3 regions of the Cobetia sp. MC34 genome follow, and region 1 is predicted to be linked to each of the others. Evidence: predicted binding sites of a transcription regulator. Region 1 holds the regulator's gene; each other region holds the start of a gene.
What was found. Region 1 encodes PhoB, which activates phosphate uptake and scavenging genes when phosphate is short. Its sites were predicted from a motif close to TGTCATANNNNTGTCANA; they were not measured.
Positions count from the first base shown of each region.

Region 1 (10,038 bases):
CACCAGCCTGTGGATGCGCCGCTCGATGTTCTCGCACGGTCGCTTCAAGGTGCTGGTGCAGGAGGGCTTCACACCGGCCTTCCAGCACGCGCTGCAGCTGCCCTGAGCCTTGCGGCCGACTGGCCTCGTTTCTCTCTCTTCCCTTGCCCACTACCACCCGCCCAGGAGCCCCGATGACCGCGTCATCCACTTCCGCCGCTTCGCGTCCTTCCAGACTGGCCGACTACCTCGCCGTGACACGGCTGGACCGCCCCATCGGCACCTGGCTGCTGATGTGGCCGACTCTGTGGGCACTGTGGCTGGCGGCAGATGGCATTCCCGAGCGCACGACCCTGCTGATCTTCATCGCCGGGGTCTATCTGATGCGCGCCGCCGGCTGCGTGATCAACGACTACGCCGACCGCCATTGGGACAAGCATGTCGAGCGCACGCGTGACCGGCCGCTGACCTCGGGTCGCATTTCGGAGCGCGAAGCGCTGACGCTGTTCGGGGGGCTGGTCGCGGCCGCCTTCGTGCTGGTGTGCTTCACCAACCTGACCACGGTGCTGCTGTCGATCGTCGCCGTGCTGCTGGCGGCCAGCTATCCGTTCATGAAGCGCTTCCATCATCTGCCCCAGGTGGTGCTGGGCGCCGCCTTCGGCTGGGCGATTCCGATGGCCTTCGCCGCGACGCTGGAGGAGGTACCGACCTACGGCTGGTGGCTGTTCGCGGCCAACCTGATGTGGACGGTGGCCTACGACACCGCCTACGCGATGGTCGATCGCAACGACGACCTCAAGGTGGGCATCAAGTCCACCGCCGTGCTGTTCGGGCGTGCCGACAAGCTGATGATCGGCCTGTTGCAGCTGGGCATGCTGGCGGTGTTGATCGGCATCGGCCTGCACCTGACGCTGGGCATCTTCTACTGGCTGGGGCTGGCCGCCGCCGCCGTCACCTTCGTCTGGCAGCAACGTCTGATCCGTGAGCGTGAGCGTGCGCCCTGCTTCCAGGCGTTCCTCAACAATCATTGGACGGGTCTGCTGATCTTCGCCGGTATCGCCCTGGCGACCTGGCCGATGAGCTGACTCCTGTATAAACATTAGTATTATTTAATTTAAAGCAACCCCAGCCCTCTGTTGCTCCCCAGCCCACGGTTCATGCCTGCCTGCCGCGCCTCCAAGGTGGCTGGCAGGCTTGCGTGCAAGCTGCCATGCTGGCAGTTGTCATCTCGTTGTCATATAAGCGGGTTGTAATCGTCATCGACTTGTCATTCTGGCGCGTGCGCCGACTGCTGCATGGGATCTAGCGATGAGCTCCAAGACCGTACTGATTGTCGACGATGAATCCTCGATTCGCGAGATGATCGCCGTTGCCCTCGAAATGGCGGATTACCGCGTGCTGGAGGCAGACAATGCCCAGGACGCCCACGCCATCGTCGTCGATGAAAAGCCCGATCTGCTGTTGCTGGACTGGATGATGCCGGGCACCAGTGGCCTGGAGCTCGCGCGGCGTCTCAAGCGTGACGAGACCACCTCGGAGCTGCCGATCATCCTGTTGACCGCCAAGGGCGAGGAAGACAACAAGATTCAAGGCCTGGAAGCCGGTGCCGACGACTACATCACCAAGCCATTCTCGCCGCGCGAGCTGGTCGCCCGTCTCAAGGCCGTGCTGCGTCGCACCACTCCCAAGGGAGTCGAGGAGGCGGTGGAAGTCGAAGGCCTGATGCTCGACCCGGCCAGCCACCGCGTCACCGCCCACGGCAACTCGCTGGATGTCGGCCCGACCGAATATCGCCTGCTGCAGTTCTTCATGACGCATCAGGAGCGTGCCTACACGCGCAGCCAGCTGCTCGATCAGGTATGGGGCGGCAACGTCTATGTCGAGGAGCGCACCGTGGACGTGCACATCCGTCGCCTGCGCAAGGCGCTGGGCACAGGCCATCAGCATCTGATCCAGACCGTCCGCGGCACCGGTTACCGCTTCAGCGCTCAGGCCTGAGGGATTCATGCGCTATTGGACCAACGAGCTATGGCGCCTCGGCTACCTTGCCGGTGGCTTCGGCCTGATCGGTGGCCTGCTGGGCCATCTGGGCTGGGGCCTGGCGCTGGGTCTTTCGCTGTATCTGTTCGTCCATCTCAAGCACTTGAAGAGCCTCTACACCTGGCTGATCACCAATCCCCATGAAGAGCCGCCGCCCGGCGATGGCGTCTGGGGAGACCTGCTCGATCGTCTCTACCGCTACCAGAAGGGCCAGCGTCAGGCTCAGGAGCGACTGCGCAGCATCCTCAACCGTATCCAGGAATCCTCCGAGGCCATGCGCGACGGCCTGGTGATGCTGGACAACCACGGTGACATGGAATGGTGGAACAGCGCTGCCGAGCAGCTGGTCGGTCTCAAGGCCAGCCACGACCGCGGTCAGCACATCACCAACTATCTGCGTGACCCCGTCTTCATCGACTACTTCAATCGGCTGGCCTACCGCGAGCCGCTGACGCTCCAGTCGCCGCTGTCTGACAACCTGACGCTGCAGATCTCCATCACCCTGTTCGGTGACAACGAGCGTCTGGTCATGCTGCGTGACGTCACCCGCCTCTATCGTCTTGAAGAGATGCGCCGCGACTTCGTGGCCAATGTCTCCCATGAGCTGCGCACGCCGCTGACGGTACTGGCCGGCTATCTCGAGACCTACTCCGATTACGCCGATGACCTGCCACCGCGCTGGCAGCGTGGACTGGGCCAAATGCAGAGCCAGACCGACCGCATGCAGCACCTGGTCGAGGACCTGCTGACCCTGTCACGCCTGGAAACCGACGAGCTGTCCGACAATGGTCGCTGCATCGACATGAGCGCCCTGCTCGGCCATATCCGCGACGACGCCGAAGGCCTGTCCCAGGGGCGCCACACCTTCTCCATCGAGGCCGATGCCAGCCTGTCACTGCGCGGTGAGGAGCAGGAACTGCGCAGCGCGATCTCGAATCTGGTCTTCAATGCGGTGCGCTACACCCCCGAAGACTGCCATATCACCCTGCGCTGGAAGGCGGATGACCAGGGCCTGCTGGTCGAGGTGGAAGATGACGGGGACGGGATCGACCCGGTGCACCTGCCGCGCCTGACCGAGCGCTTCTACCGCATCGACAAGGGCCGCAGCACCGCCACGGGAGGCACCGGCCTCGGGCTTGCCATCGTCAAGCATGTGCTGATTCGTCATCAGGGCCATCTGGAGATCGACAGCCACCCCGGCGAGGGTGCGCGCTTCCGCTGTCACTTCCCCGACGAGCGCGCCTGTCAGGCGAGCGCTCCCCAGGCCAGCAGTGCGCTAGCCCAGTAATGGGCTGATTCAGTGATGATTTGCCCCGGACGCCAGCCCAACGCAGAACGCCCCGCGGCCACCTCGAAAGGAGGCGACTGCGGGGCGTTTCGTTTGGTCAATCAGACGACGCTGCGGCTATTTCAGCGACGTGCCAACTTAGCGACGAGTCAGTTCAGCGACAAGCCATCTCTGCGACAGGCTGTCTCAACGACGCGGCGCCGGCAACTGACGGTAGTGGCTCTGCCACATCAGTACCGCCCCGGCGACGGCGCCCGGGATGAACAGCAGATTGGCCAGCGGCACCAGCGTCATGACGAACACCGCGGCGCCGAAGGTTAGTGAGGGCCACCAGCGCGCCTTGAGGCGCTGCTTCATGTCGCCGAAGCTGACCTGATGGTTGTCCATCGGGTAGTCGAGATACTGGATCGACATGCTCCAGGCCGAGAACAGCCCCCACAACAGCGGCGAGAGCAGGTTCAGACCCGGGATGAAGCCGATGATGAACAGCGCGATCATGCGCGGGATGAAGTAGCCCAGCTTGGCCATTTCACGCCCCAGCGAGTCGACGCCGATCTTCATCAGGCCACGGTCATCATCGATCAGGGTGCCATCCAGACGATGCTCGACCTTCTCGGCCAGAATGCCGTAGAAGGGCGCGGCGATCAGGTTGGTCACCAGGCTGAAGGTGAAGAACACCACCAGCAACAGACTCACTACCAGCACCGGCCAGATCAACCAGCTGAGCCAGTCCAGCCACGCCGGTACCTTGAGCATCCAGTAATCGATCCAGCCACCGAACTGGTTGAACAACACCCACAGCGTGATGCTGTAGAGCACCAGGTTGATCGCCAGCGGTACGAATACGAAGCGGCGCAGCCCGGGGGTATAGACCATGCGGGTCCCGCGGACCAGCGCCGATACGGCATCAATCATGCGACGTCCTCGTCATCTCAAAAGAACCGGCCAGCCAGCGGGCTGGCCGGAGCCACACCCTAGCACTCCCGCCTGCGCGGCGCAGCTGTCGGCCGCCTGACACCGCTCGCGCTCCCACGACGCAATCGCCCCGCGACCTGCCGGTAAGCAGGAGCGGGGCGAAAGAGGCGACACAGGGGCAGGGAAGCGCGTCAGCTCACTTCTTGTCCAGGTCCTGCGGCTTCAGGTCATGGGTATCGGTGTGACGCACGTCCACGCCCTTGACCAGGAAGATGACGTACTCGGCCAGGTTGTCGGCGTGGTCACCGATGCGCTCCAGCGCACGCAGAATCCACATCACGTTGAGCACCGGCGTGATCTGGCGCGCGTCTTCCATCATGAAGGTCATCAGCGAGCGCATCGCGCTCTGATATTCCAGATCCACCGAGGCGTCTTCACGCAGTACCTTGAGGGCAAGGTCGGTATCGAAGCGCGCGAAGGCCGTCAGGGAATCACGCACCATGCTGCGCACGTGCTGGCTGAGGTGACGCACCTCGACCATGCCGCGCGGGCTCTGGCCGTTCTCGACCAGCGAGATGGCATTGCGTGCGATCTTGCTCGATTCATCACCGATACGCTCGAGATCGGAGGTGGCGCGGATGACGGCCAGCACCAGGCGCAGGTCGGAGGCCGCCGGCTGACGGCGGGCCAGCACCCGGGTGCACTCGTCATCGATCTTGAGCTGCATGTCGTTGACAGCCTTGTCGTTGTCGCGCACCCGCGTGGCGGTTTCACTGTCGCCTTCCAGCAATGCCGTGACGGCATCCTGCAGCTGCTTCTCTACCAGTCCGCCCATGGCCAGCAGGTGTGTCTTCAGTGCATCCAGCTCGTGATTGAACTGCTCTGAGATATGCTTGCCGTGCGAATCGCTGGTGATATCCATTTCCCTCTCCCGGAAAGTCGCCCACCGAGTCAGGGGGCGTGACATGAATGACGTGACAAGTATGGCCCACTACTGACTGACACAGCGGGCTCCCCCTCAGCATGCCGACACTTGATTGCAGTTATGTTTCACCCATGGCGCAAAGGCGGTATCTGGCCGCCATCGTCAGCAATATCAGGGCGAAAAGGCTACCTGGCTGCACGTTCGCGCATGAGAGCGCTAACCGAAACGCCCCGTGATGTAGTCTTCCGTCTGGCGGCGCCGCGGGTTGGTGAACAGCTGATCGGTCGGGGCGAATTCCACCAGGCGGCCCTCATGCAGGAAGGCGGTATCGTCTGAGACCCGCGCGGCCTGCTGCATGTTGTGCGTGACGATGATCAGCGTCAGACGCGAGCGCAGCGAACGGATCAGCTCCTCGATCTTGAGCGTCGAGATGGGGTCCAGCGCCGAGGCCGGTTCATCCAGCAGCAGCACCTCCGGCTCGACCGCCAGCGTCCGCGCAATCACCAGCCGCTGTTGCTGGCCACCCGAGAGCCCCAGCGCGCTGTCGTGCAGGCGGTCCTTCACTTCTTCCCACAGCGCCGCGGAGCGCAGGCAGGATTCGACCTTGTCATCGAGGTGGCGCTTGTCATTCTCGCCGACCAGCCGCAGCCCGAAGGCCACGTTCTCGTAGACCGACATCGGAAAGGGATTGGGCGTCTGGAAGACCATGCCGATCCGGCGGCGCAGCATCGGCACGTCCACGCCGCGCGCATGAATGTCCTCGCCCTCGAGCAGCACCTTGCCGGAAAGACGTGACTGTTCGTCGAGATCGGTCATGCGATTGAAGGTACGCAACAGACTCGACTTGCCGCAGCCGGAAGGGCCGATGAAGGCCGTCACGCGCTTGCGTGCGATCTGCAGGCTGACATCCTCCAGTGCGCGTCGCGTCTGGTTCTCCTTGCCGACACGTGCCTGATAATCGAGGCTCAGGTGGCGGGTTTCCAGGCAGATGTCCTCAGCCGGCCGCGCAGGCGTCTCCTGAAGAAACAACTGGGGCTTGGGCTGTTCAGAGTCACGCCTCATTCGGTGGCTCCCTTGTAACGTTGTGCCAGCATGTGACGCAGGCGAATGGCACTCAGATTGAGGCATAGAATCACGACCACCAGCACCAGCGCGGTCGCGTAGACCAGCGGCCGACTGCTGAAGGCATCGCTGCTCTGGAAGGCCAGATCATAGACCTGATGCCCCAGATGCATGAATTTGCGGTCCAGATGCAGCCACGGGAAGCTGTCATCCAGCGGCAGGTCCGGGGCCAGCTTGACCACTCCGACCAGCATCAGCGGCGCGACTTCACCCGCCGCACGCGCCACGGCCAGAATCAGCCCCGTCATCAGCGCCGGCGAGGCCGCCGGAATCACCACGCGCTTGAGCGTTTCCAGACGTGTCGCCCCCAGCGCCAGCGCGCCTTCGCGCAGACGACGCGGCACGCGCGCCAGCCCCTCTTCCGTAGCGACGATCACCACCGGCAAGGTCAGCAGGGCCAGCGTCAGCGAGGCCCACAGAATGCCGCCGGTCCCGAAGGTCGGCGTCGGCAGCCGCTCGGAATAGAACAGCTCGTCAATTCCGGCGCCCAGCCCATAGACGAAGAAGCCGAGACCGAACACGCCGTAGACGATGGAGGGCACCCCGGCCAGGTTGCGCAGCGCGATGCGCGTCAGGCGCGTCAGGCGCCCCTGATGGGCCACCTCGTGCAGATAGAGCGCCGCCATCACGCCGAAGGGCATCACCATGATCGACATCAGCACCACCATCAGTACGGTGCCGAAGATGGCGGGCCAGACGCCACCGAAGCCCTCGGTAGGCGCGCCGGCCACGAAGTCGCGGAAACGCTTGAACGTCATCATCAGCCGGCCGCTGAAGCCCATCGCATTGGGCCGCCAGGCATTGCGGATATCATCGAGCGCGATGCGGCCTTCGTAGCCGCCATTGCCGCCCAGCAGCAACTGACCGCCCGCCAGGGCATCACGCAGGGCACTCAGCTGACCTTCACGCTCGATGAAGGCGCTGCGCACCTCTTCCAACTCCTCCTGCATCTCCTGCTCGAGCTCAGCATCCTCATGAGTCTGCGCCGCTGCACCGTCAGCAGTGGCGCTGCGCCGGGATTCGAGCGACTGCTGCAACGCCTGATAGCGACTGCTCAAGACTTCACTGTCCAGGCGTAGCGCTTGCAGCTGACGGCGCTCGCTCTCGATCATCTTCAGGCGGGAAAACAGTGGCTCGGCGTCCTCGGACAAGGGCCGTGCAGGCCCGTCGCCGACATCGGGCGTGTGGTCCATCTCCCCCGTCATCGGGTCACTCAGCGCCCGTGGCATGCCGTAGAGAGTGCGGCCGTCGCGCATTTCCAGCATCAGCGCCTGGCTGGGGAAGGTCATCCTGTCGAGCAGCGTCTCCGGCAGCCACTGCCAGCTGGCCGCGGCCCCGTCACGCGAGGATGTCTGCAGCAACCACCATTGCTGGCGAGCGTCATCCCCCTCGCCCAAGGCGACACGGCGCATCTCCTCGTGCATCAGCTCGCCGAGCAGATGGCGATTGTCGGCCGCCGGCTCACCGCGCGTGGTGGTCAGGGCCGTGGGACTCTGGCCCGGCTGTGCCGTCAGCTCCACCTCGACCAGCCGTGAGGGCCAGAAGTGACTGAAGGAGCCCACCACCAGCAGGCTGAGCAGGCCCAGCACCAGTACCAGCGAGACACTGACCGCCATGGCATTCAGCCAGCCCCACGGGCCGCCGTCGCGCCAGTAGCGCTGCAGGCGCCCGACCAGCGGCTCGCGCGGGCGCAGCAATGAGGAGCTGGCGCGATTCGTGTCAGGGTGACTCATCCCCAGCTCCCCTGATTGGGTGGCGTGAAGCGCTGTCGCAGCACTTCCGCCAGCGTATTGACCACGAAGGTGAAGACGAACAATGCCAGGGCAGCGAGGAACAGCAAGCGGTAGTGGCTGCTGCCGACCTCGGCCTCCGGCAGCTCGATGGCCAGGGTCGCGGCCAGTGAGCGCAGGCCCTCGAACAGGCTGGCATCCACCAGCGGCGTATTGCCGGCCACCATCAGCACGATCATCGTCTCACCGACGGCGCGCCCCATGCCGATCATCATCGCCGAGAACAGGCCGACGGCGGCGGCAGGCAGGATGACGCGGCGCAGACTCTGCCATGGCGTCGCGCCAAGCGCCGCGGAGCCTGCGGCCAGACCGCGCGGCACCGACGAGAGGGCATCCTCGCTGAGCGTGAACAGGGTCGGCATCACCGCCAGCCCCAGCGCCATGCCGGTCACCAGGGTATTGCGCTGGGCGTAATCGATGCCGTAGTGGCTGAACAGCCACTGACGGAGGTCGCCGTCGAACCACCACTGCTCGACCTGGCCGGCGATGGTCACATCCAGCCACAGCAGCACGAACAGCAGCGGCAACAGCCCGAAGGCCGCCATGTTTTCCGGCAGCAGATTGCGCCATACGCGCGGCGACAGGGTCCACAGGAAGCCGGCCACCATGGTGCCCAGCGGGATCAGAACCAGCCCCAGCAACACCGCCATCAGCTCACGCTCGACGAAGGGCGCGACCACCAGGGCGGCGATGAAGCCGATCACCACGGTCGGCAGCGCCTCCATCATCTCCAGCAGCGGCTTGATGCGGGAACGCTGGCGCGGCGCCATGAAGCAGGCGACATGGATGGCACAGCCGAGCCCCAACGGCACGGCAAACAGCAGCCCGACCAGCGCCGCCTTGAGCGTGCCCCACATGATGGGCACCAGCGACAGACGGGGTTCGTGGGTACCGGTGCTCTCCAGCTGCCAGATCCACTCCGGCGCTGCGCGCCCCTCATACCAGACCTTGCCGAAGATGGCATCGAGCCCGACGGCCTGATGCGGGTCGTGTATCGCAAGCCCCGCATAGGCCTTGCCGAGCGCCCCCAGCGGCGCGTCCTGAGCGAGCTTGCCGGGCAGCCTTGTCTCCCGGGACGCCGATGCCAGCAAGCGGCGGTCATCATTGTCAAATTCCAGCGCCACGCCAGCCGCGACCCGGGCGGCATCCAGCCAGTCCAGCACCTGACGGCGACGCTCGCTGGTGGCCAGATAGAGGCCAAGGCAGCCGTTGGCGTCCAGCGCGGCAAAGCCGAGGCTGTGGTGGGCGGGAGCCATCGTCACCACCGGCGCCGACAGGCCACTGTCAAAGACGCCGGCCTTGACCAGCGGCTGCGCGTGCGCCGGCAACAGGTAATGGGTCAGGCCACCGGCGGCGTCCCCGACGATCAGGCTTCTGCCGCCACGCAGGACGCTGATCGCGGTGATCGCCGGCGATGACGCGGAGCCAGAAGAGCTCACAGCGTGATGTGCCAACTTGCGCGCCAGCGGCTTGGTCCCGGTGGAGGCCTCGCTCAGTTGCCACTGGGTGAAGCCATCGCGGTCAGCGGTGACCAGCAGACGTCCCTGCTGCGAAGACAGCCTGGCCGTGCCCGGCAACCACTGCTGCTGCCACTCGGAGTGCGGCGTCTGGCTTGCTGCATCGTCCTCCAGCGCGCCTGCGGAGGCGTGTGGAGATGACAAGGCCAGACGCGCCAGCCACAGGCCATCGCCCTCCTCGTACGGAATGCGCAGCCACAGCTGGTCACGGCTGAGCACCAGACTTGCCTGGCGGCGCTCAAGCCCTGCGGGTACCTCGATGGCACTGCTGCGCAGGCGCACGCCCGCGGCGGACTGCTGAACCACCTGCAGGCGATCATCCGCGAGCCAGACACCCGCCAGCGGCGAGGTGCGCGAATCCGCCGTCGAATCATCACTGGCCAGCACGGGAGGCAGCCCGTCACGCGCGGCAAGCGGCATATCAGGCAAGGCGCTCAGCCAGTCAGGATCGGCCAGCCAGTC
Region 1 covers NZ_JADPPY010000038.1:21,654-31,691, forward strand. The annotation lists gene IZU87_RS15105 (chorismate--pyruvate lyase family protein) at 1-106, shown strand, start outside; gene ubiA (4-hydroxybenzoate octaprenyltransferase) at 174-1,064, shown strand; gene phoB (phosphate regulon transcriptional regulator PhoB) at 1,288-1,977, shown strand; gene phoR (phosphate regulon sensor histidine kinase PhoR) at 1,985-3,307, shown strand; gene cysZ (sulfate transporter CysZ) at 3,494-4,222, opposite strand; gene phoU (phosphate signaling complex protein PhoU) at 4,419-5,144, opposite strand; gene pstB (phosphate ABC transporter ATP-binding protein PstB) at 5,364-6,209, opposite strand; gene pstA (phosphate ABC transporter permease PstA) at 6,206-8,002, opposite strand; gene IZU87_RS15145 (ABC transporter permease subunit) at 7,999-10,038, opposite strand, start outside.

Region 2 (10,038 bases), on a different contig from region 1:
CAATGCGCGTCATTCATGGGATGACGCTGACAGGGGCCACACGGCATGATGAGCCAAAAGGACAATGACGCTTCACAAGGAACCGTGATGGACCACATCGATCTGCAGCAACCGCTCTGGATGCTGATCACCTTCGTCGCTCTCGGCGCCCTCTGCGCACGCCGCCTCGCGATCGACCCGCGCCCCATCGCCACCTTGCTGATCTATGTGATCGCGCCGCTGACCTTCTTCCGCGGGCTGGTGCTCGGCGAGCCATCGCTGAGTGATCTGGGCCTGACGCTGGGACTGTTCTCGCTGGCCAGCAGCATCTGCCTGCTGGTGCGCCCACTGGCCGCGAAGTTCTTCCCGCCGCAGGAAGCCGCCCTGCTCGCCTTCTCCTCGGGCACCGGCAATACCGGCTACTTCGGCCTGCCGGTCGCGATGCTGTTGCTGCCGCCGGAAGGCGTGGCCCAGTACCTGTTCTGCCTGCTCGGCATCACGCTGTATGAGTTCACGCTGGGCTTCTATGTCAGTGCGCGCGGGCAGTTCTCGATGCGCCAGAGTCTGGTCAAGATCGTGCGTCTGCCGCTGATCTACGCCTTTCTGGCCGCCCTGCTGGTGGGGACGCTGGGGCTCGAGGTACCGGGGGCGGTGATGGAGGGACTCGACTACTTCAAGTACAGCTACACGGTGCTGGGCATGATGATCATCGGCATGACGCTGGGCGGTGTCAGCCTGCGCGAGATCGACCCGCGCTTCATTCTGGCGGCAACCGGCCTGCGCTTCGTGATGTGGCCGCTGCTGAGTCTGGGCAGCGTGATGCTGCTGGGCAGCCTGTTCGCTCTCGACCCGGTGCTGGCGCAGGTGTTGCTGCTGCTGGGCGTGGTGCCGATGGCCGCCAATGTGGTCGTGCTGGCCATCGAGCTGAATATCCAGCCGGCCAAGGGCGCGATCGCGGTGATGCTGACCACCCTGGCGGCGCCGCTGATCATCCCGCTGTATCTGTCATGGATGCTGGCGATCAGCGGCCTGGGGTGAGGCTCAGGCGCCGGCCATCTCAGGCGTGACGGCGTCGGGCGTCGCGGCCGGCGCCGGACGCGGCATCAGATGGCGCGGCGCCGTCTCGAGGATCTGACCCTGCCAGTCGATCAGGTGCAGCGCGCCTTCGGCATCTTCCGCCAGCGCGGTGCAGTGCTCGACCCAGTCGCCGTCGTTGCAGTAGAGCACGCCTTCCTCGACCCGGAAGCCCGCCTGGTGGATATGCCCCCCGACATAGCCATCCAGCCCTTCGAGACGCGCCTGGCGCATGGCGGCTTCCTCGAACTGGGCCACATAGCGCTGGGCGGTGCCACTACGACGCTTGAGCGCGCTGGCCAGCGACCAGTACGGCAGCCCGAACATGCCACGCGCGCGGTTGCACCAGCGATTGAGCGACAGGATGAAGCCGTGCATGCCATCGCCCAGCTTGAGCAGCCACGGCGCGATGCGCACATGGGTGTCGAATTCGTCGCCGTGGGAGACCAGCAGGCGGCGACCGCTGCCGGTGGTATGGATCGCGCGCCGCTCGATGCTCACGTTGTGCAGCTTCAGGCCGCACAGGCGACGGAAGGCGGCATCATGATTGCCGGGAATGTAGATGACCTCACAGCCACTGCGCGCCAGACGCAGCACCCGTGCCACCAGCGCCTGCTGGTCCTTGTCGAGCACCGCACGCTTGCGCATCGCCAGCAGGTCGACGATATCGCCGACCAGATACAGGCGTTCGGGGCGCACGCGACGCAGCAGCTTCGCAAGCAGCGCCGCCTGGCAGTCCGGGGTCCCCAGGTGCACATCGGAGATGAACAGCGTGCGAACCTGACCGAGAGCGTCGGGAGCAGGCGGCATTTCAGCACGGGGAGCCGATTGCGGAGCGGTCATGTCAGTCACCTCTGGGTTGCCAGGCGGAATCGACAGGCGAGGCCCAGATGGCCCCTGTCGTTGCCCAGCAAGACTGAGGGGAGGCGATGACATACCCGTAACAGCGACATGAAAAAGCGATGACAGCCATTGCCATCAATCACTTGCAGCATGAATGAAGGGAAGATCGCGGGCTTTTTTACGCCTGAGGGTCGTTGGCGCCCGCCATGGCCCGCCGCCGAGCGCGCTTCTGACGATACATGCGGTCATCCGCGATATGGATCAGATCATCGACATCCACATCGCCCTGCAATACCGGGTCGTGGGTGACGCGCCCGATGCTGACCTCGACCGGGAAGGGAATTTGCTGCTCCAGGCGTTGCTCCTGAAGATGGCGCATCAGCTGGGTCGTCGCCTGCTGGCTGGCCATATCACAGGCTCCGGGCATCACGACCAGGAATTCATCGCCGCCCAGGCGGCATGCCAGCCCGTCTTCACCGGCCGCCTGGGCGACACTCCGGGCCACCAGCTGGATCAGGCGATCGCCCTCGGCGTGCCCGAAGCTGTCGTTGACGTGCTTCAGGCGATCGACATCCACGAACAGGATCGACATGCATTGCCGGGTGCTCGTGCTCTCGGCCAGCATCCGCTCGAGAAAATCAAAGCCGAAACGGCGATTGGGCAGCCCCGTCAGCAGATCATGATTGGCGCGGTATTCCAGCTCGTTCTGCTGGGTGAGCAACCGCTGATTCATGTCGTGCAATTCGAGATTGCGCGCCTCCAGCGTGCGCTGCAGCCGGATGGTGCGATGGAAGGTCGAGGCTCGGGCATGCGCCAGTGCCGGCGCAATGAAGAGGGTCCCCAGGATATAGGCACCACCCGCACCGGCCAATGTCGTCAACGACAAGGGACTCAGCCACACATAGATGGGCACATAACACAGTATCAGCGGCAGGCTGCTGGCCAGCTGGTAGCGCCAGCCCCACACCAGCCAGGCGGGCATGGCGATCAGCATGCAGGTCGAGAAACTCAGGTTCCACAACGTCAGCGTCAGCGCATCCGGAATCAGCGCGGCACCGAAGCAGAAGAACAGGTTGGCGGGTATCGCACCGGCCAGCAGGATTCTGTCCGCGTACGCATCGCCGCGGCGCAGCTGGAGGATGCACAGCAGGCAGCAGAGGAAGATGATCAGCCGCCCCACCCACAATGCCTGCCAGGCAGACGGCACCTGGAAATAGTCAAACAGCAGGAAGCAGGCGAAGCACGCCATGGCGAACATGATGAAGGTATTGTTGATTCGCGTGCGATAGTGCTGCGCTTCGATATCCGAACCGTCCCTGCCCGGCAATATCAGATGTTCATGAAGCGGCATGTTCCATCCTCGACACTCGGTAGCATCAGCCAATGTTACACCGCGCGCAGAGCACACCTCACTGGAATAAAGAGTTGATCAGTAAACGCAAGATTACCGTCTGCCTGATAGAACAATGTGCTGTGTCATCAGGCCGGCCAGGCGAAGCAAGGGCAAAGAGGCGTCGGCAACACAAACGCGCCGGCAACACGAACGAAAGCGCCCTGCTGTCGTCATCCACCTCGATGGCGACAGCAGGGCGCTGAAGGTAAAGCCAAGGCCAAGGCAATACCAGGTCACGGCCAGCTCACGGCCTGAGCGTCATGACACCTTCTGGCGCACCCCGGCCGGCACATAGATGCGTGCAGAGGCGGCATCTCCCAGCCAGTACCCCGAGAAGATGCCATACAGCCCTGCCGCCATCAGCCCGCCGATGAACAGCGTGAAGTGGGTGATGTCGCCCAGCGGCAGGAAGCTGATGATCAGCGTCACCGCCGAGGAGACCAGCAGCGCCTTGACCGCCGCGACGTTGACGCCCTTCTCGAAGAAGTACTCGCCTTCCGCGCTGTCGGTGAACAGCGCCTTGGTGTTGATGCCGCCCTTGTTGACCAGATAGTGGTCAAACAGGATCACGCCATACACCGGGCCGATGGCCGCGGCGAGGATGCCCACGGTGTACTGGATGATCTCCGGGTTGTTGAACAGATTCCACGGCGTGATGAAGATGGAGCCGACGGCGGCGAGCATGCCGCCCATGCGCCAGCTGATGCGGGACGGTGCCACATTGGAGAAGTCGAACGCCGGGGACACGAAGTTGGCCACGATGTTGATGCCGATGGTCGCCAGCACCAGGGTCAGGATGCCCAGCGCTGCCGCGACGCCATTGTCGATGCGGGCGACGGTCTCCATCGGGTCATGCAGCATCTCGCCGAAGATGGGCTGCGTACCGGACACCACCACCACGGTGATGACGGCAAACAGCAGGAAGTTGACCGGCAGGCCCCAGAAATTGCCGCGCTTCACATCCCCGGGGGTAGCGCAGTAGCGCGAGAAGTCCCCGAAGTTGAGCGTCGGCCCCGCGAAGTAGCCCGCCACCAGTGCCGCGGCGATCACCATCTGCCACAGGGCGTCGCTGCCAGAGAGCGTCTTGCTGCCCAGCGTGAAGCTGATGTTGTCCCAGCCGGCCTGCCAGACGATCCAGCCCGCCAGCGCGAACATCACCACATAGACGGCTGGCCCGGCGAAGTCGATGAAGCGGCGCACCGCATTCATGCCCCACCAGAACACCAGCGCCTGCAGCACCCACATGAACAGGAAGCAGTACCAGCCCAGCTGCGAGAGCCCGAACAGCTGGGTCTCGGTCAGTCCCTCCAGCGACGGCACATAGCGCAGCAGCACCAGCATCAAGGCATGCGCCGCCAGATATGTCTGGATGCCGTACCACACCACCGCGATCAGCCCGCGGATGATCGCCGGAATGTTGGCACCATATATGCCGAAGGACTGACGGCAGACCACCGGGAAGGGCACCCCCGTCTGCTGGCTGGGCCGCGAGATCAGATTGGCGAACACCTGCACCACCAGAATGCCGACCAGCATCGAGACCAGAATTTGCCAGCTGGCCAGCCCCAGGGTGAACAGACTGGCGGCAAAGACGTAGCCACCGACGCTGTGCACATCGGACATCCAGAACGAGAAGATGTTGTACCAGTTCCAGTTCTGCTCGCAGGGGGCGAGGTCCTCATTGATGAGCCGCTTGCTCGCGTTGCTCAGATCAGGGGGAGTCTGGGGTGTCATTGTTGTCTCCAGAGGGGCTTGTGGGCCATGGGCCAGTCACGAGGCGTCATGCCTCGCCATACCCTCCCCTTATCAACAAGCGTGCCAGTGAAACACTTGTTGCGGATTTTCAATCTCCAAGCGTTTTCCCCAGGGCCCGCTCTGCGCAACACCCCTGCCAGTAATGCCATGCGCGCGGCAACCCCTTAGACATCAGGCACCATCAACTTCCGCTGTATTAGCCATATGCACCACAGCAGCGCACCGCCAATGAAACGAACGTTGCGCCAGCAGGTGTCGCCGCGACTGGCACGGATGCTGCTCGTGTTTTGTGTGCTCCGCTCGTACGGCCCTGCATCCGACGCGCGCCATCACGAAAAAGCCCGACACGCGAAAGTCCATCACGAGCCCCCATCATGAGAGAGCCCGCCATGTTGCATCTCAAGGTCATCAATCCCAACACCAGCCAGGCGATGAGTCAGCAGATGGCGCACTCGCTGCAACGGCAGCTCGCCCGGGACGTCCACCTCGAGGTGCTGACTGCCGAGCATGGCGCCCCCAGCATCGAGACCGCCGTGGAGGAAGCCATGGCGGTGGTCGCGCTGCTGGCGCTGATCGCCCGTGATCGTGAGGGCCTGCTGGAGACCCCGCCCGCCGATGGCTATCTGCTGGCCTGCTTCGGTGACCCCGGCCTCGAGGCCGCCCGTGAACTGAGCCCCGTGCCGGTGATCGGCATCGCCCAGGCCGCCATGCACATGGCCACGCTGGCGGCTCCCTCCTTTGCCATCGTCACCAGCATGACCAGCACGCTGCCGATGTCCGAGCAGCTGCTGGAGCGCTATGCGATGCGCCCTCTGTGCAAGGCGCTGCTGGCCTGTGACGTACCGGTACTCGCGCTGTCCGAGGCGCGCACTCCCCCCGCGGCATTGCTGGAGAGCTGTGAACACGCCAGAGCCAGCGGTGCCGGCAGCATCGTGCTGGGCTGCGCTGCGATGGGGCCGCTGCGTGATGCCATCGCGTCAGAGATCGGCCTGCCGGTGGTCGACCCGCTGCTGGCGGGGCGCGACCTGCTGCTGACCCTGATGCGCCAGCCCGCTGTCGCTCGCACGATGCAAGCGGGTGAGGTGAAACCTCTCAGCGGTGTCTTTGCCCAAGGCCTGGTGGCCCTTTGACCCGCCAGCAAACTGCCCTTGGCTGGCGCCTCGCGACCGAAACGCAAACGCCCCCTCACTGCTGCCAGTGAAGGGGCGTTTGCTTTGGCCAACTCTGACTCAGTGCTTGTCGTTCGACTCTCCCGAGAGGCTGCGATCGCCGACCACCGCCGTCACCAGCTTGCCGATGCTCAACCCCTGCACGAGGATCGAGAACAGCACGATGATGTAGGTGGTGACCACCAGCGGCTCGCGGAAGTCGCCTTCAGGAATCGCCAGTGCCAGCGCCACCGAGATGCCGCCGCGCAGGCCACCCCAGGTGAGCACGCGCGTGGTGCCGGGGCGGAAGGTGTACCAGCGGCGCAAGAGGCTCAGCGGAAGGCCGATCAGCGCCAGGCGCGAGAGCAGGATCACCGCCACCAGCACCAGCGCGATGCCGATCGAGGTCAGCGTGATCGGCATCAGTACCAATTCGAGGCCGATCAGCACGAACAGCACCGCGTTGAGAATCTCGTCGACCAGCTCCCAGAAGCCGTCCAGATAGCGGCGGGTGTTGTCGGACATGGCGCCATCACGCGCCATGTTGCCGATGATCAGCCCCGCCACCACCATCGCGATGGGGCCGGAGACATGCAGCGCCGAGGCCAGCGCATAGCCGCCCAGCACCAGCGCCAGACTCAGCATCACCTCGACCTGATACTGGTCGATGCTGCGCATCAGCTGGTAGACCAGCGCGCCCAGCGCCAGCCCGAGCAGGATGCCGCCGCCGGCTTCCTCGAGGAACAAGAGCCCCATGTGGCCGAGCTCGACCTCACCGCTGCCGGCCGACGCCGCACTCAGCAGCGCGGTGAACAGCACCACCGCCACGCCATCATTGAACAGCGATTCGCCGACGATGCGGATCTCCATGTCGGCAGGCGCGCCGGCACTGCGCATGATGCCGAGCACGGCGATCGGGTCGGTGGGCGAGATCAGCGCACCGAACACCAGACAATACAGGTAGGGCACCTCGATACCGGCCCACTGGAACAGCCACCAGGCGGCGGAGCCGATCACCAGCGTCGAGATCAGCACGCCCAGCGTGGCCAGCAGGCCGATGGAGCGCCGGTAGGCCTTGAGGCGCGAGAGGTCCACGTGCAGCGCGCCGGCAAACAGCAGGAAGGACAGCATGCCGTCCATCAGCAGGCTGTTGAAATTGATACGTGCCAGCCAGTCTTCCGCGGTATCGGCCACGACGGTGGTCACCGCGAAGTGATCGAGCCCGATCACGCCCAGCGACAGCACCAGGCCGATGGCCATCACGCCGATGGTAGGCGGCAGCCGCAGGACGCGATGATTGAACCACATGCACACGGCAGTGATGGTGATGAACAGTGCAGCGAGATTGAGCATCCGAAAATGGTCCTTTGCAGTGGCGCCGATACCCCTGATGGCATGACGTCCTTGTCATTCTTTCCAGTTCTTCTGTCGCGTGAGCGGCCGCGTGGCTGCCCAGAGTGGCTCATGGCTACCAGAGATCGCCGTGGCGTTCACGGTGGCAGAGATAGAGACGCAGCTCGAACTCACGTTGATGATACTCCGGCTGCATGTGACAGCAGAGCCGGTAGAACGCCTTGTCGTGGGCCTTCTCGCGCAGATGCGCCAGCTCATGCACCACGATCATGTTGATCAGCGGCTCCGGCAGCCGCCGGAACAGCGACGAGATACGGATCTCGTTCTTGGCCTTGAGCTTGTTGCCCTGCACCCGCGACACGAAGGTGTGCAGCCCCAGGGCGTTGTCGATGACGTGAATCCGGTCGTCGTAGATCACCTTGCTGATCGGCGCCGAGCTGCGCAGATACTGATTCTTCAGCGCCATGGTGTAGTCATGCAGCGCCCGCGCACCCTGCAGCTGATGAGGCTCGGGATACCTGCCGAGAAAGAAGGCTGCCGTCTTGCCCGACGCCAGCAGTTCACTCGCCTGCTGTTGGATCTCGGGGGCGTAACCCTTGAGATAGCGTAGATCAGCCACTGGGCATCTCTCCTGTTGCTGTCCGAAGGAGGGCCAGAGACAAGAAAACCCGCCGAGGCGGGTTTTCTTGTCATGGCGCCGAAAGCGAGGGGCGAGACGTCCGCCACCTGCCAGGCCTGTCGAGCTAGCGGATTTACAGGCCAGCGGCAGCCTTGAGGCCAGCGGCACGATCGGTCTTTTCCCACGGGAAGGCGGTGAAGGTTTCGGTCTTCTGCTCGCCGCTCACGTCGGTCCAGCTGTAGCTGTGCTCGAACGGCTCACGACCGAAGTGGCCGTAGGCAGCGGTCAGCTGATACATCGGATGCGCCAGGTCCAGCATGGTGGTGATGGCGTACGGACGCAGGTCGAAGTGCTCGCGCACCAGCTCGACGATCTTGGCATCGCTGATCTTGCCGGTGCCGAAGGTGTTGATCGAGACGGAGGTCGGCTCGGCGACACCGATGGCGTAGGAGACCTGGATCTCGCACTTGTCGGCCAGGCCGCTGGCGACGACGTTCTTGGCCACGTAGCGACCGGCATAGGCGGCGCTGCGGTCGACCTTGGACGGGTCCTTGCCGGAGAAGGCGCCACCACCGTGACGGGCCATGCCGCCGTAGGTGTCGACGATGATCTTGCGACCCGTCAGACCACAGTCACCCACCGGGCCACCGATGACGAAGTTGCCAGTCGGGTTGATGTGGTATTCGGTGGTCTCGGACAGCCACTCGGCCGGCAGCACCTGCTCGATGATCTCGCGCTTGACCATCGCGCGCAGGTCTTCCTGGGACACTTCCGGGTCATGCTGGGTCGACAGCACGACGGCTTCGACGGCGACCGGCTTGCCGGCTTCGTCGTAGCGGAAGGTGACCTGGCTCTTCGCATCCGGGCGCAGCCACGGCAGCATGCCGTTCTTGCGCAGTTCCGCCTGACGCTCCACCAGACGGTGGGCGTAGTGGATCGGCGCCGGCATGAAGGAGTCGGTCTCGTTGGTGGCGTAGCCGAACATCAGGCCCTGGTCGCCCGCGCCCTGATCTTCCGGCTTGGTGCGATCGACGCCCTGGGCGATATCGATGCTCTGCTTGCCGATCAGGTTGAGGACACCACAGGTCTCGCCGTCGAAGCCGACGTCGGAAGAGGTATAGCCGATATCGGTGATGACACGACGTACCAGCTCCTCGAGATCCACCCACGCGCTGGTGGAGATCTCACCGGCCACGATGGCAACGCCTGTCTTGACGAGCGTTTCGCACGCCACGCGTGCCTGCTTGTCGCGCGCGATGATGGCATCGAGCACGGCGTCGGAAATCTGGTCGGCAATCTTGTCCGGATGCCCTTCGGACACGGACTCGGATGTGAAGAGTGAGTATTCGCTCATTGGTCCTCGACCCTCTTTTCGGATGCGGGGATGATTCGGCCACTGACGGCAGACTGCGTTGACGACCGAGTAGAAACACGCTTGCGGCGCACGATGAAGCTCAACACGGGCGGTTGAGCCTCGGGGGGGCGAGTTTACACGCCACTTATGTGAGTTCCTAGCGCAATGGGGCCCGTGGGGCCGTCCAATCGAGACCTTTTTGCGACAAGCGCTGCACACAGGGTAATAAGCCGTTGCCACCTTTGGACGAGCGCACATCCCGGATGCGATTTGCCGCGCCCTGTCATCTCGGTGACAATACCCGCCCGGAGATCACGCTCGGACGCGAGTCCGCGCGTACAAGGTTCACGCGACGCACTGTCCTTTCCGGCGCACTGTTTCAGGCGCACAGTCCTGAAGGAGATCCAGGCAGCAGCATGCCCTGGCTCTCGGGATGCACTGAGCGTCCGGCGCAGCACGCCGTGATTCATTGCCCCACTCTTGACGCCCGCAGGCGAGGAGCTACTGCATGCCTTCCCGT
Region 2 covers NZ_JADPPY010000020.1:33,871-43,908, reverse strand. The annotation lists gene IZU87_RS11710 (AEC family transporter) at 88-1,017, shown strand; gene IZU87_RS11705 (UDP-2,3-diacylglucosamine diphosphatase) at 1,021-1,896, opposite strand; gene IZU87_RS11700 (GGDEF domain-containing protein) at 2,075-3,247, opposite strand; gene IZU87_RS11695 (NCS1 family nucleobase:cation symporter-1) at 3,548-5,023, opposite strand; gene IZU87_RS11690 (aspartate/glutamate racemase family protein) at 5,419-6,174, shown strand; gene IZU87_RS11685 (cation:proton antiporter) at 6,274-7,545, opposite strand; gene IZU87_RS11680 (M48 metallopeptidase family protein) at 7,661-8,164, opposite strand; gene metK (methionine adenosyltransferase) at 8,298-9,518, opposite strand; gene tkt (transketolase) at 10,027-10,038, shown strand, end outside.
Region 2: IZU87_RS11705 (UDP-2,3-diacylglucosamine diphosphatase) is a predicted target of PhoB. The motif match lies at 2,004-2,021, and genes of this name have one in related genera.

Region 3 (10,038 bases), on a different contig from region 1:
GTTGTTGCTGATCGATTTCCAGGCTCGCCTGATGCCGGTTCTGAGTGGCGGAACCGAGGCCATCAACAGTGCCATCTGGCTGGGCGGAATCGCCCAGGCGCTGGAAATTCCCGTCTGGCTGACCGAACACTGCCCCGACAAGTTGGGCGCAAGTGCTCCGATGACGCATCTACTGAGCGAGCGCACCCGCTGCTTTACCAAGCGCAGTTTCAGCGCGCTGGATGCGCAGGACTTTCGCAAGGCATTGGAGCAGAGTGGCTGTGACCAGTTGGTGGTATGTGGTGCCGAGGCGCACGTCTGTGTGATGCAGACCGTGCTGTCCCTGTGTGGCGCAGGCTATCGCGTGGCGCTGGTCGCCGATGGGGTCGCCAGTCGCCGCCCGCGGGAGGCGGCGCTGGGAGTGGCCCGCTGCGAGGCCGCGGGCGCCAGTATCGTCAGTGCCGAGATGGTGGCGTATGAATGGCTTGGGTGTGCGGATCACGTCCTGTTCGGCGATATTCATCGCCGTTACCTCAAACCACGCGCCGCAGAACACCTGACTTTCCCGGGGCTGGGCGGATGAGGCGTCAAGTGACCCGGCGGTCACGTATCAGGTGCGTGCCGCGTCGGCCTCACTGCGCGTGAAGACCAGCGTATCGCCTTCAGAGGCGGCATTGGAGAAGCGATAACCGGCCACGTCGAAGTCCTTGAGGTCTTCGGTTGTCTCGATGTCGTGCTTGAGCATCCAGGCGCTCATCAGGCCGCGTGCACGCTTGGCGTAGAAGCTGATGATCTTGGACTGGCCATTTTTCTCGTCCTTGAAGACCGGCGTCACGATACGGTGGCGGAACGCCTTGGCATCGATGGCCTTGAAGTATTCATTGGAGGCCAGGTTGACCAGTATCGGCGTTCCGCTGTCTTCGACGGCCTGCTCCAGTGCCGGTGTCAGCGTCTTGCGCCAGTAGGCGTAAAGGTCCTTGCCGGCCGGGTTGCTCAGACGCGTGCCCATCTCGAGACGGTACGGCTGGATGAGGTCCAGCGGGCGCAGTAGCCCATAGAGGCCGGAGAGAATGCGCAGCTTGTGTTGTGCGCGCTCAAAATCTTCCTCGCTGAACGAATCCGCCGCCATGCCCTGATAGACATCCCCCTGGAAGGCCAGCACCGCCTGTTTGGCATTATCCGGCGTGAAGGGCGACTGCCATTCCTGGAAGCGAGCGGCATTGAGGCCGGCCAGCTTGTCGGAGAGCTTCATCAGGCTTGCGATGTCCTGCGGCGACTGCTCGCGCAGGATGTCGATCAGCGGTTGAGCCTGCTCGAGAAAATCGGGTTGGCTATGACGGGAGGTCACGGGGGCGCTGTCGAAATCCAGCGATTTGGCGGGCGAAATCACACTCAGCATGTAGACCTCCTAGCAGGGAAAGGTCTCAGTATATCAGGCAGACAAGATGGCCCCGAGTCCGCCAGGACTATCGGGGCCATAGATTGCACTGCGTGACGCCAGAGGCATCAATAGCGGCGGATCAGGAAGACCCCCGCGAACAGCAGCAACACGCCTGCCACGCGCCCCAGCGAAAGATCATGCTGCGGGAAGGTTGCCCAGCCGAAGTGGTCCAGCACCACCGAGGCCGTAAGCTGCCCCGCCAGGAAGGTGGCCATCATGGTGGCAGCACCCAGCTTGGGCACCAGTATCACGCTGGCCGCGACGAAGAAGGCGCCCAGCAGACCGCCGGTCCAGCTCCACCAAGGGGCCGCTTTCAGAGCGCCGACGCCCGGCATGGGCAGGCGCATGGCCAGCACGATGACGACCAGCGCGATCGAGCCGACCACGAAGCTGACCATGGCAGCCATGAGCGAACTGTGGGTCTGCAGGGCCAGCGTGGAATTGACGCCAGCTTGAATCGGCATCATGGCACCGGCGGCGACAGCCATGAGGATCATGCTCAATTCAGCGGGATTCATGAGGGGTCCTTGGTCACGAGCAGGCCGGTCATGATGACCGGCCTGTCGGGGTTGTGTATCCGTTACGGGTCAGAGGCGATTCAGGGGCACGGGTTGGGCGCGGTGTTGTGGATCATCTCGATCTCGGCCAGCACTTCCTCACTCAGCTCCACCTCGAGGCTTTTGATGTTGCTTTCCAGCTGGGTCATCGTCGTGGCACCGATGATGTTGCTGGTCAGGAACGGGCGAGTGTTGACGAAGGCGAGGGCCATCTGGGCCGGGTTCAGGCCGTGACGGCGCGCGATGTCCACGTAGCAGGCGATGACGTGCTGAGCCGGCTCGGCGTTGTAGCGCTGGAAGCGCTCGAACAGCGTCAGGCGAGCGCCTTCCGGACGGGCGCCGTCCAGATACTTGCCGGACAGTGTGCCGAAGGCCAGCGGCGAGTAGGCCAGCAGGCCGACATCTTCGCGGTGCGCGAACTCGGCCAGGCCCACTTCGAAGCTGCGGTTGACCAGGTTGTACGGGTTCTGGACGCTGGCCACGCGCGGCAGGTTCAGGCGCTCGGCCAGGTTCAGGCACTGCATCACGCCCCACGGCGTCTCGTTGGACAGACCCACGGCGCGAATCTTGCCGGCGGTGACCAGCTCGCCGAGTGCCGACAGGCTTACTTCCAGCGGCGTCATGTCTTCGTCTTCGGTCGGCTGGTAGCCCAGCTTGCCGAAGAAGTTGGTCTTGCGGTCCGGCCAATGCAGCTGATAGAGGTCGATGTAATCGGTGCCCAGGCGACGCAGGTTGTCGTCACAGGCGGCGATGATCTGCTCACGCGTCAGGCGCGAACCACCGCGCAGGTAATCCATGCCCGGGCCGGTGACCTTGGTGGCGATCTTGACTTGATCACGATTGCCGCGAGCCGCCAGCCAGCTGCCGATGTATTCCTCGGTACGGCCCTGGGTCTCGCCATTCGGGGGCACCGGGTACATCTCGGCGGTATCGATGAAGTCGATGCCAGCGTCGAGCGCACGGTCCAGCTGTTGGTGGGCATCGGCTTCGCTGTTCTGCTCGCCGAAGGTCATGGTGCCAAGGCATAGCAGACTGACGTCGATGCCAGTACGGCCAAGAGCTCTACGTTGCATGCAGGATTCCCCTATCGGGTAGGTGTCAATGTAGCGGGCAGGACGAGTGCTTCCAGCACGCGTGTGGCGCGCGGTTCGCGCGCGTACTTTACCCCAAGGATGGCGCACATATTAGCAGCGTAACAAAAACCCACAAGGCGGGCTTGAGTCCCCCCGATTGCGCGAGTATGCTTGGCGCCCCGCTGTCAGGGGAGCAGTCTTTCTAGGCCGCCCGCAAGGGCAAACTGACAGTGTTGGCAAGGAGAATAGCGTCGCGGGCTCAGGATCGGGCCAGGACACGGCGTCACCCCTCTTATTCTGTATCAAGGTTACTCGTCATGCCGCAGGCCCCAACCCTGATGACTGGACTGAAATACCGCCTGGCGGAGCGTCTGTTCCACGCCTCCTGGCTGTCCGGCTCTCAGCAGAAGCATCGTCTGACCATGCGTCTGTTCAATCACTGCGCCAATGCCGGTCACACCGGTGCGTTGTCATTGTACGGGCACATGCTGTTCCAGCGCGGCAACTCCGCTCAGGAAAAGGCCAAGGGCGCGCGTTTCGTCATCAAGGCCGCGCAGGCCGGCGACGTGCATGCCCAGTATCAGGCGGCGCGTATCTATGAGTATGGCTGTGCCCAGTATCAGAGCGATCCGGCCAAGGCCGTGACCTGGTACGCACGTGCCGCCGAGTGCCGCCATGCTCTCGCGGCCCAGCGCTTGGCGCGTGCCTATCGTGAAGGCTCCCTCGGTCTGGCGGTCTGCCCGCACAAGGCCGAGCAGTGGGAAGCCCACGCCCGCACGGGTGGCGAGGCAGACCTGCACTGACCAGATGTACCAGCTGCGGTACTGCCCTCGCTGCCACTGACAACGCCCTCTTCGTGAGGGCGTTGTCGTCTCTGGCCCTCCCGCGCGCGTCTCTTGAACGTGATGCCAGCGTGATGGAGCAGATCGACCTGATGCCTGCGTTGACAGCGTCGCGCTCAGGACTCGCCAAGCAGGGGGCAATTCCCGTAACCTGAGGACATTCAACCTCTTCTCGCCCGGGCCCTGTCTGCCTGAGATACCTTGGGAGATTCGTGTGACGCTGCCTATTCTGCTCGATATTGAAGCCTCCGGCTTTGGCCGTGGTAGCTATCCGATCGAGATCGGGCTGGCGCGTGCCGACGGCAGCAGTTGCGCCTTCCTGATACAGCCTCTTGATGAGTGGGTGCATTGGGACCCGAAGGCGGAGCTGTTGCACGGCATCTCACGGGCACGGCTGGCACGCGAAGGGCGGCCAGTGCGTGAGGTGGCGCAGTGGGTCAATGATGAGCTGGGTGAGGCCGGAATCGCCTACAGCGACAGCTGGGGCTACGACAATACCTGGCTCTCGCTGCTGTTCTATCATGCCGGCATGCTGCCGCGCTTTCGTCTCGAGGCGCTCAGACGGCTGCTCGATGAGGAGCAGCTGAATTGCTGGGCGGAGCTCAAGGAAGCGGTGATCGCCGAGGGTGGCATCCAGCGCCATCGCGCCGGAGACGACGCCCGTCTGCTGCAACTCACCTGGCAGAAAGCCCAGTCGATCGGGCGCAGCGAATAAGCCTCTGCCAGGTGCCTCGGGGTCTACGCCTGGCGGCATGAGCGACACTGCTGTCAGGCCGGGTGTTTTGTCAGGCGGAGCAGTGAGCACGAGATAGCGCCAATAAAGCCAAAAAAGCGGCAGCCCACTGGGCTGCCGCTTTTTTATGCTGGTGCTTTTTTTATGCTGGTGCTTTTTTCATGCTGATGTCATCAGCGCCATGACGAGGCTCAGGCGCCCGTCACCGCCAGCAACACCTTGCCGGTGCTGGCGTTGTCCTGCACATAGGCATGCGCGGCATCGGCTTCCTGGATCGGCCAGCTCTTGTCGATATGCGGGCGCAGCTCACCCCGTGCCAGGCGTGGCCACACATGCACGTAGAGCGCATCCAGCACCATGCCCTTGCCATCGGGGGAGCGCGACCGCAGGGTCGAGCCGATCAGGCGCTGACGCTTCATCAGCATGCGACCCAGATCCAGCTCATCCATGCGCCCGCCCATCAGGCCGATCAATACCATGCGGCCATCCTGCTTCAGCACCTGCTGATTGTCGGCCAGATAGCCGCCGCCCACCGGGTCGAGAATCATGTCGGCGCCACCCCAGTCGTTCACGGCCTCGACGAAGCTGCCATCGTGGCGATTCCAGCCGGCATCCGCGCCGAGTCGCAGGCAGGTCTCCAGCTTCTCCTGGCTACCGACGGTCACGAAGCACGGATGTCCGAACAGCCCGCACAACTGGATGGCGGTGGTACCGATGCCGCTGGCACCGGCGTGCAGCAGCACGCGCTCCTTGTGCTTGAGGTTGCCCTCGATGAACAGGTTCAGCCAGGCGGTGGCGAACATCTCCGGCAGCGCGGCGGCGTCTCGCAGGCTATAGCCCTCCGGCACCGGCAACACCTGCAGGGCATTGACGACCACCTCCTCGGCATAGCCGCCACCGGACAGCAGCGCACAGACCGGATCACCGACCTTGAAGCGCTCGACGTGGCGGCCGACCTCGCGAATGGTACCGCTGACCTCCAGCCCCAGAATCTGACTGGCACCTTCGGGTGGCGGATACTGCCCGGCACGCTGCATCAGGTCGGCGCGGTTGACGCCGGCCCAGGCCACCTCGATACGCACCTCATCCGAGGCGATCCCGTGCGGGGCCTCGGTTTCCTGCCAGACCAGTGATTCATTCTCGACGGCTATCGCAAACATTCGCTCTCTCCTTGGCGTGGCAGTCGCGCTGCCTGTTCGTACGCGGATGATCTCTGTGCCGGGGCGCATCGGCCGCGGATCACGTGGGCGACTGTCATCTCACTGTACGGGGACTGTGACGCATCTGTCATGAAGTGGCGCGAACCTGACGTGATATCAAGCCCCATGATCCAGACATCGCGTTCCGCACTCCGTGCGGCCAAGGAGAGAGCATGATCGATACTGCCCGCGTCATCGCTGCCAAGTATCCTGCCTTTGCCAAACGTCACCCGCTGATCCGGCGGCCAGCTCTGGCCATGCTGCGGCGCCTGGTGCATGAGGGCGAGATCAATGCCTTCCTCGGCGAGAACTCGGACCAGCGCGGCTTCGACTTCATTGACCGCGTGCTCGATCACTTCTCCTTCGGGTACTCGGTGTCCTCGCGGGAGCGCGAGAACATTCCGGCCTACGGGCGTGTCGTCATCGTCGCCAACCATCCACTGGGGTCACTGGATGGCCTCGCACTGCTCAAGCTGGTCGGCGAAGTGCGCCGCGACGTCAAGATCGTCGCCAACGACATCCTGATGAAGGTCGAGCCGCTGGCACCCTTGCTGCTGCCGCTGGACAACCTCAGTCGCCGTGGCTATCGCAAGAGCAGTGGTCAGATCTGCGATGCGCTGATGAATGAAGAAGCCGTGATCATCTTCCCGGCCGGTGAGGTCTCGCGTGCAGGCCCGACCGGGCCGCGCGATGGCAAGTGGCTGTCGGGCTTCCTGCATTTCGCGCGCAAGACCAACGCGCCGGTGCTGCCTATCCACGTCAGCGGGCGTAACTCGACGCTCTTCTATGCGCTGTCATCGATCAACCGCAGCTTCGGCACGCCCCTGCTGGCCCACGAGATGTTTCGCCAGCGCGAGCGGCAGCTCAAGCTGCGCATCGGCGAGCTGATCCCGCTGGAGCGCCTCGACAGTGATGCCCTCAATACCAACGCCAAGACGCGTCTGCTGCGCAAGCACCTGTATCGCATCGGGCGCGGCAAGCGTGGCCTGTTCGTGACCGAGAAGGCCATCGGCCATCCGGAGGAACGCCAGGCGCTGCGTGAGGAACTGACGCCCTGTGAACTGCTGGGCGAGACCCGCGACGGCAAGAAGATCTATCTGTTCGATGCCTTCCCCGGCTCCAGCGTGATGCGCGAGATCGGTCGTCTGCGCGAGATCAGTTTCCGGCGGGTCGGCGAGGGCACCGGTGAGCGGCGCGATATCGATCGCTATGACGCCCACTACCGTCATCTGGTGCTGTGGGATGACGCCGATCTCGAGATCGCCGGTGCCTATCGCATCGGTGAGGTACGCAAGATCATGGCGGCACATGGCGAGAAGGGGCTCTACAGTCCGACCCTGTTCCGCTTCACGCCGGAGATGTTCGAGCGCATGCAGGACGGTCTGGAGCTGGGGCGCAGCTTCGTGCAGCCGCGTTACTGGGGGCGGCGCAGCCTCGATTACCTGTGGCAGGGGCTGGGTGCCTATCTGCGCTGTCATCCCGAGATTCGCTGGCTGTTCGGCCCGGTCACGCTCTCCAACAGCTATCCGGAGGCCGCCAGGGCACTGATCGTCAGCTACTACCGTCACTATTACGGGGATGATGAGGGGCTGGCGCGCGCACGGGCACCGGTCGCCCAGAGCGTGCCGGGCAGCGCCGCCCATGAAGCGGAGCGGCTGTTCGATGGTCAGGACGCCGATGGCGATTTCCGCCGCCTGCGTGCCCAGCTGGATGCGATGGGCGTGACGGTGCCGACGCTCTACAAGCAGTACGCCGAGGTCACCGAGCCCGGTGGCACCCGCTTCCTCGATTTCAGTGTCGACGCCGATTTCGGTTACTGCATCGACGGCCTGGTGATGGTCGATGTCGAGCAGGTCACCGCCAGCAAGCGGGCGCGCTATATCGGTAAACCCGCCCAGCAGCAGGCCGCCTCGGACGACGCCGTTGAGGCTGTTGGTGAGACGGCGCTGAGCTGAGGCGCACTGCTGAAAGAGCACGCGGAACTGAGACGGTCGCTCGCAGAGTCACTCCCCATGGCGCTGGCGTCATGCGCTTGATGGGGAGTGACGCGCCAGACTGTCAGGCCTCAGCTCTCAGCTCTCAGCTCTCAGGCGCCAGTCGCTCCAGCAGGGGCGCGATTTCGCGCTCGCTGATCAGGCGCGCGCGAGTGTCCGCATCGAGGAAGCCCGCCTCGACGGTGCGGTCCAGAAACTCGAGCAGGGGCGCGAAGAAGCCGTCACTGTCGAGGACGGCGATCGGCTTGGCGTGAAAGCGCAGATACTGCCAGGTCCAGGTCTCGAACAACTCCTCCAGGGTGCCAATCCCGCCGGGCAGGGTCACGAAGGCATCCGCCAGTGCGGCCATCTGCGCCTTGCGCTCATGCATGTCCGCCACCTCGATCAAGCGTGTCAGACCGGTATGCGCCTTCTCGTTGCGTACCAGTGCCTGGGGGATCACGCCGATCACCTCACCGCCCGCTGCCAGCGCGGCATCTGCCAACGCCCCCATCAGCCCGGCGCGCGCGCCTCCGTAGACCAGTCCCCAGCCACGCTCGGCGATGGCCGTGCCCAGGGCTTCGGCCAGTTGGCGGTGCTGTGGGGAGACGCCCTCGCGGGAGCCCAGATAGACACAGATGCGATGCATGTTGCTCTCCTGAATGTTTCTCGGCGGCGCTCACTGCTGGCTGCCGTGCCTTGATGTCATGTCCTTCCTATCCTACGCGAGTTGTGCGGCGACGCTATGACGCCGGTGAGGAACTCGGCATTGCCCCGTGGCCAACGCGGGCACGTGCTGACTTTCGGCGTTGTCGCCTGCATTCGCGGGCCTGCTCTGCTACCCTTGCCGCCCCCGCAGGCGACGGCTGGCGGGCGCTGGCGCCCCGTGAGCTTGCATCGGGATGCACCCCAACTCATCGCGACGCCGCCTTCGGCGAGCGTGGACTCATCGCGACGTCGTCTTCGACGGACGCGGAACAACAAGGCAGGAGAGGCAGATGGCGCAGGTGCGCGGACGCTTTGCCAGTCGGCTGGGCTTCTTGATGGCCGCCGCTGGTTCGGCAGTAGGACTTGGCAACGTGTGGGGCTTTCCGTCCCAGACGGCCAACAACGGAGGCGGGGCCTTCGTGGTGATGTATCTGGTGCTGGCCTTCCTGCTGGCATGGCCGGCCTTGATGGCCGAGCTGGTCATCGGCCGTCATGGTCAGGCCAACATCGTCACCAGCATGAGTCTCGGTCGAGGCATCACCAAGCGCTTCGGCGCGCTGGCGGGCTGGGCGGGCATGCTGACCGCCAGTCTGATTCTGGCCTTCTATGCCATCGTCGCGGGCTGGCTGCTGGGCTATACCGCCGCGCCGGTCAGCGAGGCGCTGGGCATGAGCTCCGCCGCCAGCTGGCTGACCACCTTCGACTTCACGCGCAATGTCTCGCTGACGGCGGTCTTCCTCGCCTTGACGATGGCGATCGTGGTCGGCGGCGTGCGCGGCGGGATCGAGAAGTGGTCCACGCGTCTGATGCCGCTGTTGCTGATGCTGCTGGTCGGACTGATCGGTTACGTGCTGACCCTGCCGGGCGCCGATGAAGGCCTGAGTGTCTATCTGACGCCGCAGTGGGACCGCATCTTCGATGCCGACCTGATGCTGAGCGCGATGGGCCAGGCGTTCTTCTCGCTGTCTCTCGGCGTGGGCGCGATGCTGATCTACGGCTCCTATCTGGGGCCGGAGCAGAACCTGCCACGTCTGGGGGTGCTGGTGACGCTGATCGATGTCGGCATCGCCTTCCTCGCCGGCCTGCTGGTGATTCCGGCCATGTACGCCGCGCGTCATCTGGGCGTCGAGATCTTCGATGCCGATGGCCTGCTCAAGAGCTCGGACACTCTGCTGTTTGACACGCTGCCGGCGCTGTTCGGCCAGATGGGCGGGGCAGGTGACGTCTTGATGGTGGCGTTCTTCGCGCTGATGAGCGTGGCGGGCATCACCTCTTCCATCTCGATGCTGGAAGTGCCGGTGTCCTTCGTGGTCGAACGTGGTTGGCTGGGTCGGCGTGCCGCCACCCTGGCCGTCGGTGCCGCCATCATGGCCATCAGCCTGACCATCGCCGCCAACTTCGGGGCACTGTTCGGCCTGGTGATCATGTTGACCACCCAGTACAGCCAGCCGCTGGTCGCGCTGGTGATGTGCCTGCTGGTCGGCTGGGCGATGTCGCGCCATGCGCTGCTCAAGGAGATCCAGAGCGGGGCGC
Region 3 covers NZ_JADPPY010000025.1:1,855-11,892, forward strand. The annotation lists gene IZU87_RS12685 (isochorismatase family protein) at 1-562, shown strand, start outside; gene yaaA (peroxide stress protein YaaA) at 590-1,378, opposite strand; gene IZU87_RS12695 (DMT family transporter) at 1,486-1,938, opposite strand; gene IZU87_RS12700 (NADP(H)-dependent aldo-keto reductase) at 2,019-3,050, opposite strand; gene IZU87_RS12705 (tetratricopeptide repeat protein) at 3,368-3,853, shown strand; gene IZU87_RS12710 (3'-5' exonuclease) at 4,107-4,607, shown strand; gene IZU87_RS12715 (NAD(P)H-quinone oxidoreductase) at 4,817-5,785, opposite strand; gene olsF (bifunctional ornithine lipid synthase OlsF) at 5,998-7,779, shown strand; gene IZU87_RS12725 (LOG family protein) at 7,904-8,446, opposite strand; gene IZU87_RS12730 (sodium-dependent transporter) at 8,796-10,038, shown strand, end outside.
Region 3: olsF (bifunctional ornithine lipid synthase OlsF) is a predicted target of PhoB. The motif match lies at 5,900-5,917, and genes of this name have one in related genera.